3 linked regions of the Skermanella sp. TT6 genome follow. The protein of the gene in region 3 interacts with the protein of the main gene of each other region in a pairwise test. Links are inferred from orthologs where the notes say so. Each region holds a gene or a part of one and is shown on either strand. Other genes may lie near its edges. The genes, in order: IGS68_RS27155, IGS68_RS12540 and IGS68_RS13485.

Region 1 (3,560 bases), 3.0 Mb from region 3 along the record:
CCGGTGGTGGGCAGGGCCAGCAGCGAGAAGCAGTTCCTGCTCGGGCAGGAATATCTCATGCGACCAGCCCTGACTCTCGATCAGCAGAAACGCCGGCCGGCGGCGCTCGAACTGCTGACGCTGAACCACCCGGATCATCATATCAACGCCAAACATGCCTTTCCCGCAGGTGTGTGCCTGGCCGGCTGGCTGGCCGAATGCCCGAGCGAGATCAGGGGCGACCAAGTCTACTGGAATTCGAAACGGAGAGCGAAAGTGGCGACGGCAAAAGCGGCGTCAGGGTGACGGCCGGTGCCGAATGGCACCCCTGCCGATCCCGCAGGGGTCAAAATTTTTACGGTGTGGTCCATATAACGGATCGACAGGGTGTGGTCCCGCCGGAGCGAGCCGGTCGGACGGTGCCGTCCAGACCGTGAGTGCGTTGAGTCGACATGCTGACCCTTTCCGACACCATCCCCGATCGCCGGGCCATCGTCTCCAAGCGGCGCCTGGTCGCCGAGCTCCAGTCCCTGGCGGAAGAGCACGGTACGGGCGCCGCGCTGCGCCCGCACACGCTGGCGGCCCTGCGCAAGGCGCTGGACGACGGGCGCGCCGAGGTGCGGCGGCGGCTGGAGGCGGGGGGGACCGGCACCGACTGCGTGCGCCAGAACGCCTACCTGATGGACCAGGTGATCCGGGCGCTGGCCGAGCATACGGCCGGCATCATCTTCCCCGTCGCCAACCCGACCTCGGGCGAGCATTTCGCGATCGTGGCGATCGGCGGCTACGGGCGGGGCGAGATGGCGCCGTTCTCGGACGTGGACCTGCTGTTCATGCTGCCCTACAAGCGGACGCCGCGGGTCGAACAGGTGTTCGAGTACATGCTCTACATGCTGTGGGACCTGGGGCTGAAGGTCGGCCATGCCGTGCGCTCGGTGGACGAGTGCATCCGGCAGGCCAGGGGCGACGTGACGATCCGCACCAGCCTGCTCGAGTCGCGCTTCCTGCACGGGGAAGAGAAGCTGTACGCCGAGCTGCGCCGCCGCTTCACCAAGGAGATCGCGACCGGGACCGGCCCCGCCTTCATCGAGGCCAAGCTGGCCGAGCGCGACGCCCGCCACCGCCGCCTGGGCGACAGCCGCTACGTGCTGGAACCCAACATCAAGGAGGGCAAGGGGGGGCTCCGCGACCTGCAGACCCTGTTCTGGATCGCCAAGTATTATTACCAGGTGGACGACGTCTCCGAGCTGCTGGACAAGGGCGTCCTGCTGGAGGAGGAGGTCGCCAAGTTCGCCAAGGCGCAGGACTTCCTGCTGACCGTGCGCTGCCACCTGCATTACCTGGCCGGACGGGGCGAGGACCGGCTGACCTTCGACGTGCAGGCGGACATCAGCCGGCGGCTGGGCTATGTGGACCATGCCGGGCTGATCGGGGTCGAGCGCTTCATGAAGCACTATTTCCTGGTCGCCAAGGACGTCGGCGACCTGACCCGGATCTTCTGCGCCAACCTGGAGGCGGAGGCCAAGCGCCAGCCGCGCTTCAGCCTGCTGCGCATCGCCCTGGCGCGCAAGGACATCGAGGGCTTCCTGCTGGACGGCGAGCGGCTGAACGTGCGCTACGACCGGCAGTTCAAGGACAACCCCGTGGACACGATCCGGCTGTTCCACGTGGCGCAGGTCAACGGGCTGGACATCCACCCCAACGCGCTGCGGGCGCTGACCCGCGCGCTGGGCGTGGTGGGGCCGAAGCTGCGGGCCGACCATGATGCCAACCGGCTGTTCCTGGAGATGCTGACCTCGCGCAAGGACCCGGAGGTGCCGCTGCGCCGGATGAACGAGGCCGGCGTGCTGGGGCGCTTCGTGCCCGATTTCGGCCGGATCGTCGCCCAGATGCAGTACGACATGTACCATGTCTTCACGGTGGACGAGCACACGCTGTTCGCGCTGGGCATCCTGCACGACATCGAGTCGGGCGGGCTGAGGGACGAGCTGCCGCTGGCCAGCGAGGTGGTCCACAAGCTGGTGTCGCGCCGGGCGCTGTATGTCGCGATGCTGCTGCACGACATCGCCAAGGGGCGCGGCGGCGACCATAGCGTGCTGGGCGCCAAGGTGGCGGAGAAGCTGTGCCCGCGCCTGGGGCTGAGCGCGGAGGAGACGGAGACCGTCGCCTGGCTGGTCCGCTGGCATCTGACCATGTCGGACGCCGCCTTCAAGCGCGACCTGGAGGACGACAAGACCATCCGCGACTTCGTCGAGCTGGTCCAGTCGCCGGAACGGCTGCGGCTGCTGCTGGTGCTGACCACCGCCGACATCCGGGCGGTCGGCCCCGGCCGCTGGAACGGCTGGAAGGCCACCCTGCTGGCCGAACTGTACCATCGCGCCGAGGACCTGATGTCCGGCGTGGTCAGCGCCCAGCGGCGCGAGCGCCGGGTCAACGCCGCCCAGGCGGCGCTGCGCGGGCTGCTGGCCGACTGGAGCGAGGCCGAGATCGAGAGCCACCTTGCCCACGGCTACCCGGCCTACTGGCTCAGCTTCGATCCCGAGACCCACGCCCGCCACGCGCGGCTGATGCGCAACGCCGACCGGGACGGCGCGCCGCTGACGGTGGACACCCGGATCGACCGGGGCCGGGCGGTCACCGAGGTGACGATCTACACCCACGACCATCCGGGCCTGTTCTCCCGGCTGGCCGGCGCCTTCGCGCTGGCAGGCGCCACCATCCTGGACGCCAAGATCTTCACCATGACCAACGGCATGGCGGTGGACGTCTTCTCGGTCCAGGACGCCGCCGGCGGGCCGTTCGACAGCGGCGACAAGCTGGCCAAGCTGTCGGTCATGATCGAGCGCACCCTGTCCGGCCAGCTCCGTCCCTTGCAGGAGCTGGCGAAGCGCAAGCCGGCGATCAACAACCGCACGCGGGTGTTCAAGGTGCCGCCGCGGGTGCTGATCGACAACAAGGCCAGCACCACCCACACCGTGATCGAGCTGAACGGGCGCGACCGGCCGGGCCTGCTGTACGACGTGACCCGGGCGCTGACCAACCTCAGCCTCCAGATCTCCTCGGCCAAGGTCTCGACCTATGGCGAGAAGGCGATCGACGTGTTCTATGTGAAGGACGTGTTCGGGCTGAAGATCACGCACGAGAGCAAGCTGGCCCAGATCCGCGAGAAGGTGCTGACCGCGCTGAGCGACCCGATCGCCGAGGCCCAGGCGGACAGCGGCCGGTTCTCCGCGGCGGAGCGCAGCCGGGCGCGCTCCCGGCAGAAGAAGCCGGCGGTTCCCCGGCGCAAGACCCCGGCGGAGTCGGCGGCGGAATGACGCGCCTGGGAGCCCTCCTGGTTGCCCTGGCCCTGTCCGTCCTGCTGGCGGCCTGCGCCGTCCCGACCCCCAACGTGGAGGTCAGCGGCGGCAGCGCCAGCCCGACGCGCTGGCGGGTCGGCATTCCGTTCTGAGGTCGCTTTTCCCGAAGGTTCGTCTTTTTTGCCGCAGATGAACGGCGATGGAAGAGGATATTCATGGGTTATCTGCTTTCATCGCCGTTCATCCGCGGCAGAGAACCCAAGGACGCGGCGCGCCTGGCAT
Region 2 (3,152 bases), 190 kb from region 3 along the record:
ATGACAGCATTACAGGGAATTGCCCAAAACATGGGCATCAACATCGGATCCATCAGGATCGACGACCCCGTCATCCTGGCCCCCATGTCGGGCGTATCGGACATGCCGTTCCGCCGGCTGGTCAAGCGAGCCGGCGCCGGCCTCGTCGTGTCGGAAATGATCGCGAGCCAGGCGATGATCCGCGCGTCGCGCCAGACCATGAAGATGGCGACCAACTGCGCCGAAGAGTTTCCCATGGCCGTGCAGCTCGCCGGATGCGAGCCCGCGGTCATGGCGGAAGCGGCCAGGCTGAACCAGGATCGGGGCGCCGCGCTGATCGACATCAATTTCGGCTGCCCGGTCAAGAAGATCGTCAACGGGCACGCCGGATCGTCCCTGATGCGGGACGAGGTCCATGCCGCCCGCATCCTGGAGGCGACGGTCAAGGCGGTGAACGTTCCGGTCACGCTGAAGATGCGGCTGGGCTGGGACGACGCGAACCGCAACGCCCCCAATCTGGCGCGGATTGCACAAGAATGCGGCATCCGCATGGTCACGGTCCATGGGCGCACTCGGTGCCAGTTCTACACCGGCACCGCCGACTGGAAGGCGATCCGCGCGGTGAAGGAGGCGGTCTCGATCCCGGTCATCGCCAACGGCGACATGACCGCCTTCGAGGACGTGACCCGCTGCCTGGCGGAGTCCGGCGCGGACGGAGTCATGATCGGCCGGGGGACCTATGGCCGCCCCTGGTTCATCGGGCAGGTCATCCATTACCTGCGCACCGGCGAGCGCCTGCCCGATCCGCGGCTCGAAGACCAGCTCGCCACCCTTATCGAACATTACGAGGCCATGCTGGAACATTACGGCACCGACGCCGGCGTCAAGATCGCCCGCAAGCATGTTTCCTGGTACAGCAAGGGTTTGCCCGGCTCGGCCGAGTTCCGCGCCGAGGTCAATCGCGTCTCCGATCCGGCCGTCGTGCTCGGCATGATCCGGTCCTTCTACTCCCCCGAGATCGAACGGATGGCAGCTTGATGGCGCGCGCGGTAACCCCCCTGCGGCGGAAGGCGATGCGGCAGGAGATAGACCCCTCCGGCATCCTCAACGCCCTGCCCGACCCGGTGCTGGTGATCGGCCACAGGAACGAGATCCGGTACGTCAACCTGGAAGCCCAGGAGTTCTTCGAATGCGGCGCCGCGGCCCTGATCGGGCAGCCGCTGACCGACCTGCTGCCGTCGGACAGCCCGGTCTTCTTCCTGATCGAGCAGGCATTGGCCGGCGGCGCCAGCATGTCGGAATACGGCGTGACCCTCGACACCCCCCGGATCGGCATCCACCTGGTCACGGTCCGCGTGGCCCCGCTGGGCGAGCCGGCGGATTGCGTGGTGATGTCGCTCCATGAGAAGTCGATCACCCGCAAGATCGACAACCAGCTTACCCACCGGAACGCCGCCCGCTCGGTCACCGCCATGGCCGCGATGCTGGCCCACGAGGTCAAGAACCCGCTGTCCGGCATCCGCGGCGCCGCGCAGCTGCTGGAACAGAACGCGTCCGAACCCGACCGGGAGCTGACCCGGCTGATCTGCGACGAGTCCGATCGCATCGTGGCGCTGGTCGACCGGATGGAGGTGTTCTCCGACAAGCGGCCGCCGGAGCGGACGGCGGTCAACATCCACAGCGTGCTGGAGCATGTCCGCAAGGTGGCCCAGAGCGGCTTCGCCCGGACGGTCCGCTTCACCGAACGCTACGACCCGTCCCTGCCGGACGTGTATGGCAACCGCGACCAGCTGATCCAGGTTTTCCTCAACCTGATTAAAAATGCGGCAGAAGCTGTTCCCGAACAGGGCGGCGAGATCATCCTGAGCACGGCCTACCAGCACGGCGTCCGGCTGGCGGTTCCCGGCACCGACAGCCGCGTCCACCTGCCGTTGCTGATCAGCGTGCAGGACAATGGCAACGGCATACCGGAGGATCTCCGGTCGCATCTGTTCGATCCGTTCGTCACGACCAAGCGGAACGGAACCGGCCTGGGTCTTGCATTGGTTGCGAAACTGATTGGCGACCATGGCGGAGTCATCGATTTCGAGACGCTGCCGCGCCGAACCGTATTCAAGGTATCGCTACCCATGTATGCCGATTTCGAACAGTCTCTGGAGCCGTCGTAATGCCGTCATCGACGATCCTGGTCGCCGATGACGACCGCGCGATCCGCACTGTGCTGAACCAGGCCCTGATCCGGCTGGGCCATGACGTGCGGACCACGGGGAACGCGTCGACCCTGTGGCGTTGGGTCGCTGACGGGCAGGGCGACCTCGTCATCACCGACGTGGTGATGCCGGACGAGAACGGGCTCGACCTGATCCCGCGCATAAAGAAGATCCGTCCCGAGCTGCGCGTCATCGTGATGAGCGCGCAGAACACGCTGATGACCGCGGTCAAGGCGGCCGAGCGGGGCGCCTTCGAGTACCTGCCCAAGCCGTTCGACCTGAAGGAACTGGTCAGCGTGGTGGAGCGCGCGCTCAGCGCGCCGCAGCCGCTCGCCCTCAACGGCAACAGCGTCCTCGACGATGCCGAGACCGAGGAGCAGCTCCCCCTGATCGGCCGCTCGGCGGCGATGCAGGAGATCTACCGGGTGCTGGCCCGGCTGATGGGCACCGACCTGACGGTGATGATCACCGGCGAGTCCGGCACCGGCAAGGAGCTGGTCGCCCGCGCGCTCCATGAGTACGGCAAGCGCCGCAGCGGCCCCTTCGTCGCGATCAACATGGCCGCGATCCCGCGCGAGCTGATCGAGTCGGAGCTGTTCGGCCACGAGAAGGGCGCCTTCACCGGCGCCACCACCCGTTCCACCGGCCGGTTCGAGCAGGCCCAGGGCGGCACCCTGTTCCTGGACGAGATCGGCGACATGCCGCTGGAAGCCCAGACCCGGCTGCTCCGCGTCCTGCAGGAGGGGGAATACACGACGGTAGGCGGCCGCACGCCGATCAAGACCGACGTCCGGATCATCGCGGCGACCCACCGCGACCTGCGCACGCTGATCCGCCAGGGCCTGTTCCGCGAGGATCTGTTCTACCGGCTCAACGTCGTGCCGATCCGCCTGCCTCCGCTCCGGGAACGGAGCGAGGACATCCCGTCGCTGGTCCGCCACTTCCTGACCCTGACCTCCGCCC
Region 3 (2,978 bases):
GACTCGCCGCGCCGCCCGGGCAGCCAGGCGGGCGGCACCGGTCATCCGGGTGCCCCCGAACACAACGGCGTGGCCCCGGTCGAACTTGTGGCCGTCGAGCCTCGGCCAGGGAAATCCCGAAAGCCAGGATGCCGGCCCGTTCTCGGCGAGCCTCGGCGCGATCCGGTCCAGCACCCGGTCGGGAATTCCGATGTCGGCCACCACCAGGTCGCCGCACAGGACGCGACCGGGCAACAGCAGATGCCCGGGCTTCTTCCGGAAAAAGGTGACCGTCACGGAAGCCGGCGCCGCGGCGCCGAGCACGGCGCCCGTATCGCCGTGGACGCCGCTGGGGACGTCCACCGCCACCGTCGGAATGGCGCGGGCGGCGAGGTCCTCGACCATGGCCCGCGCCATGCCCTCCAGCGGCTTGGACAGGCCGGCCCCGAACAGGGCGTCCACCGCGACATCGGCCCCGTCGAGCAATTCTGGCGCGAGGGGCGCCACCGTCCCGTTCCAGCGGCCCGCCATGACGGCGGCGTCGCCCCGCAGCGCCTCGCGGCTGCCGAGCAGCCCGACCCGCACCGACCATCCCTGCCCCGCAAGCAGGCGGGCGACCACGAAACCGTCGCCGCCGTTGTTGCCGGGCCCGCAGAGCACGGCCACGGTGCCGGGCGGCCGGCGGGCCGCGACGGCCCGGGCGACGGCGGCCCCGGCCGCCTCCATCAGGGTTTCGCCGGAGACGCCGCCCTCGATCGTGAGCGCGTCCGCACGATACATCTCGGCGACCGTCAGCAAAGCGTTCTGTGCTGCCATCGGAGAACTCCCGGTTCGAACTCGGCCATGTCGGCCGGCCGCATGCCGGCAGAACGGCGTGGGGCGCAGCATAACAGCCCGCACTCCCCAAGGGGGGCCGCAGGATGCGCCGACTTCGCCTGGACCTGAAGTGAATTTCCCGGGACGGGATGGGGCGACGGATGGGACTCGAACCCACGACCACTCGGACCACAACCGAGGGCTCTACCAACTGAGCTACCGCCGCCACCGTTGGGGCCGTGTCTATGCCAAATCGCCGGAGCCCCGTCAAGGGACGAAATCGACCTCCGGCGGCCGAAGCGCCACGCGGCGGCGTGACATGTCAAGCTGCACACTGTTTAGGCAATATGCACACCGGTTCATCAGATCCGTGCCGGCTGCGGCGGCAGGCGCTGCTGCGGAAAGGCCGTCCCGCGTGTTCCGGCAAGGCAATCGGGCGTTGGCATGCCCCGTGCTTTACGGGATGATGAGCACCGCTCGGTGGCGCGCCGCCATCCACGGGGAGTCGTTGATCAGCATCATGAAAAAAATCGAAGCCATCATTAAGCCGTTCAAGCTCGACGAAGTGAAGGAAGCCCTTCACGAGGTCGGCATCAAGGGCATTACCGTCACCGAGGCCAAGGGCTTCGGGCGGCAGAAGGGTCATACGGAATTGTACCGTGGCGCGGAATACGTCGTGGACTTCCTGCCGAAGGTGAAGATCGAGGTGGTGATGGACGACAGTCTGGTCGACCGCGCCATCGAGGCCATCCAGACGGCTGCCCACACCGGCCGCATCGGCGACGGCAAGATCTTCGTGACTCCGGTCGAGGAAGTCGTCCGGATTCGAACCGGCGAGAAGGGAAGCGACGCCGTCTGACGCGCATCGACCGTCCCCGACCGCTCCACCCCATTCGGACGGCCCACGGCGATTCGCGCGCAGCGCGGAAAGCCGCCGCGGCCGATCCCGGATAAGACCTTGGCGCCGGCCGATCCCGGCCGCGCGTCCGGCTCCATCGACATCGCGGGCAAAGCCGGCCGGACAGCCACGTCGCCGCAATTCCGCTGACGGATAAGCTGTGGATTGTGCGTCCGGAAAGGTCGTGACATAACAACGCCCGCGCGCGTCACCAAAATCGGTTTCTCCCCGTCCTCCTCGGCGGGAGCGAGCCAGCGTCAACCATAGAAACGGATCCCGAGGCATGTCTGACATCAGCAAGGTCTTCGACCTGATCAAGGAACACGACGTCAAGTACGTCGACCTTCGCTTCACCGACCCGCGCGGCAAGCTGCAGCACACCGCGCAGCACGTCTCCACGATGAACGAAGAAGCCTTCACCGACGGCATCATGTTCGACGGTTCATCGATAGCGGGCTGGAAGGCGATCAACGAGTCCGACATGACCCTGATGCCGGACGCGGCGACCGCGGTGATGGACCCGTTCGCGGCCCAGCCGATGCTGAACATCTTCTGCGACGTGTACGAGCCCTCCAGCGGCCAGCCCTACAACCGCGACCCGCGCTCGATCGCCAAGGCGGCCCAGGCGCACATGGAAGCGGCCGGCATCGGCGACACCGCCTATTTCGGTCCGGAAGCCGAGTTCTTCGTGTTCGACGACGTCCGCTACGAAGTCTCGATGAACCAGTGCTTCTACAAGATCGACAGCGAGGAAGGCCCGTACATCACCGGCAAGGAACTCCCCGAGGGCAACCTGGGCCACCGCCCGGCCGTCAAGGGCGGCTACTTCCCGGTTCCGCCGATCGACTCGGGGCAGGACCTGCGCGCCGAGATGCTGACCGTCCTGGGCGAGATGGGCGTCGAGATCGAGAAGCACCACCACGAGGTGGCCGCTTCCCAGCACGAGCTCGGCATCAAGTTCGACACGCTGGTCAAGACCGCCGACAACATGCAGCAGTTCAAGTATGTCGTGCATAACGTCGCCGCGGCCTACGGCAAGACCGCGACGTTCATGCCGAAGCCGGTCTACGGCGACAACGGCTCGGGCATGCACTGCCACCAGTCGATCTGGAAGGATGGCCAGCCGATCTTCGCCGGCTCGGGCTACGCCGACCTGTCCGACCTAGCGCTGTACTACATCGGCGGCATCATCAAGCACGCCCGCGCGCTGAACGCCTTCACCAACCCGTCGACCAACAGCTACAAGCGTCTGGTTCCGGGCTACGAGGCTCCGGTGCTGCTGGCC

Evidence for each region.
Region 1: the proteins of IGS68_RS13485 (region 3) and IGS68_RS27155 interact in binary tests that used the Escherichia coli proteins (3 or more experiments, as listed by UniProt). The link is inferred for Skermanella sp. TT6 from one-to-one orthologs.
Region 2: the proteins of IGS68_RS13485 (region 3) and IGS68_RS12540 interact in binary tests that used the Escherichia coli proteins (3 or more experiments, as listed by UniProt). The link is inferred for Skermanella sp. TT6 from one-to-one orthologs.

The regions. Positions count from the first base shown.
Region 1 is NZ_CP067420.1:5,807,453-5,811,012, reverse strand. What follows is about bases 90-3,496. They hold IGS68_RS27155 ([protein-PII] uridylyltransferase), read left to right. Parts: upstream 90-431; coding sequence 432-3,296; downstream 3,297-3,496. Other genes in these bases: IGS68_RS27150 (hypothetical protein), read left to right, coding at 3,293-3,430; IGS68_RS27160 (hypothetical protein), read right to left, coding at 90-156. Also shown: more of IGS68_RS27160, read right to left, coding at 1-89; IGS68_RS27145 (CorA family divalent cation transporter), read left to right, coding at 3,559-3,560.
Region 2 is NZ_CP067420.1:2,663,216-2,666,367, forward strand. The notes cover bases 83-3,081. They hold IGS68_RS12540 (two-component system sensor histidine kinase NtrB), read left to right. Parts: upstream 83-1,016; coding sequence 1,017-2,147; downstream 2,148-3,081. Other genes in these bases: dusB (tRNA dihydrouridine synthase DusB), read left to right, coding at 83-1,017; ntrC (nitrogen regulation protein NR(I)), read left to right, coding at 2,147-3,081. Outside these bases: more of dusB, read left to right, coding at 31-82; more of ntrC, read left to right, coding at 3,082-3,152.
Region 3 is NZ_CP067420.1:2,856,770-2,859,747, forward strand. The notes cover bases 154-2,978. They hold IGS68_RS13485 (P-II family nitrogen regulator), read left to right. Parts: upstream 154-1,303; coding sequence 1,304-1,654; downstream 1,655-2,978. Other genes in these bases: IGS68_RS13475 (NAD(P)H-hydrate dehydratase), read right to left, coding at 154-795; glnA (type I glutamate--ammonia ligase), read left to right, coding at 1,977-2,978. Also shown: more of IGS68_RS13475, read right to left, coding at 1-153. UniProt on the Escherichia coli protein: P-II indirectly controls the transcription of the glutamine synthetase gene (glnA). P-II prevents NR-II-catalyzed conversion of NR-I to NR-I-phosphate, the transcriptional activator of GlnA. When P-II is uridylylated to P-II-UMP, these events are reversed.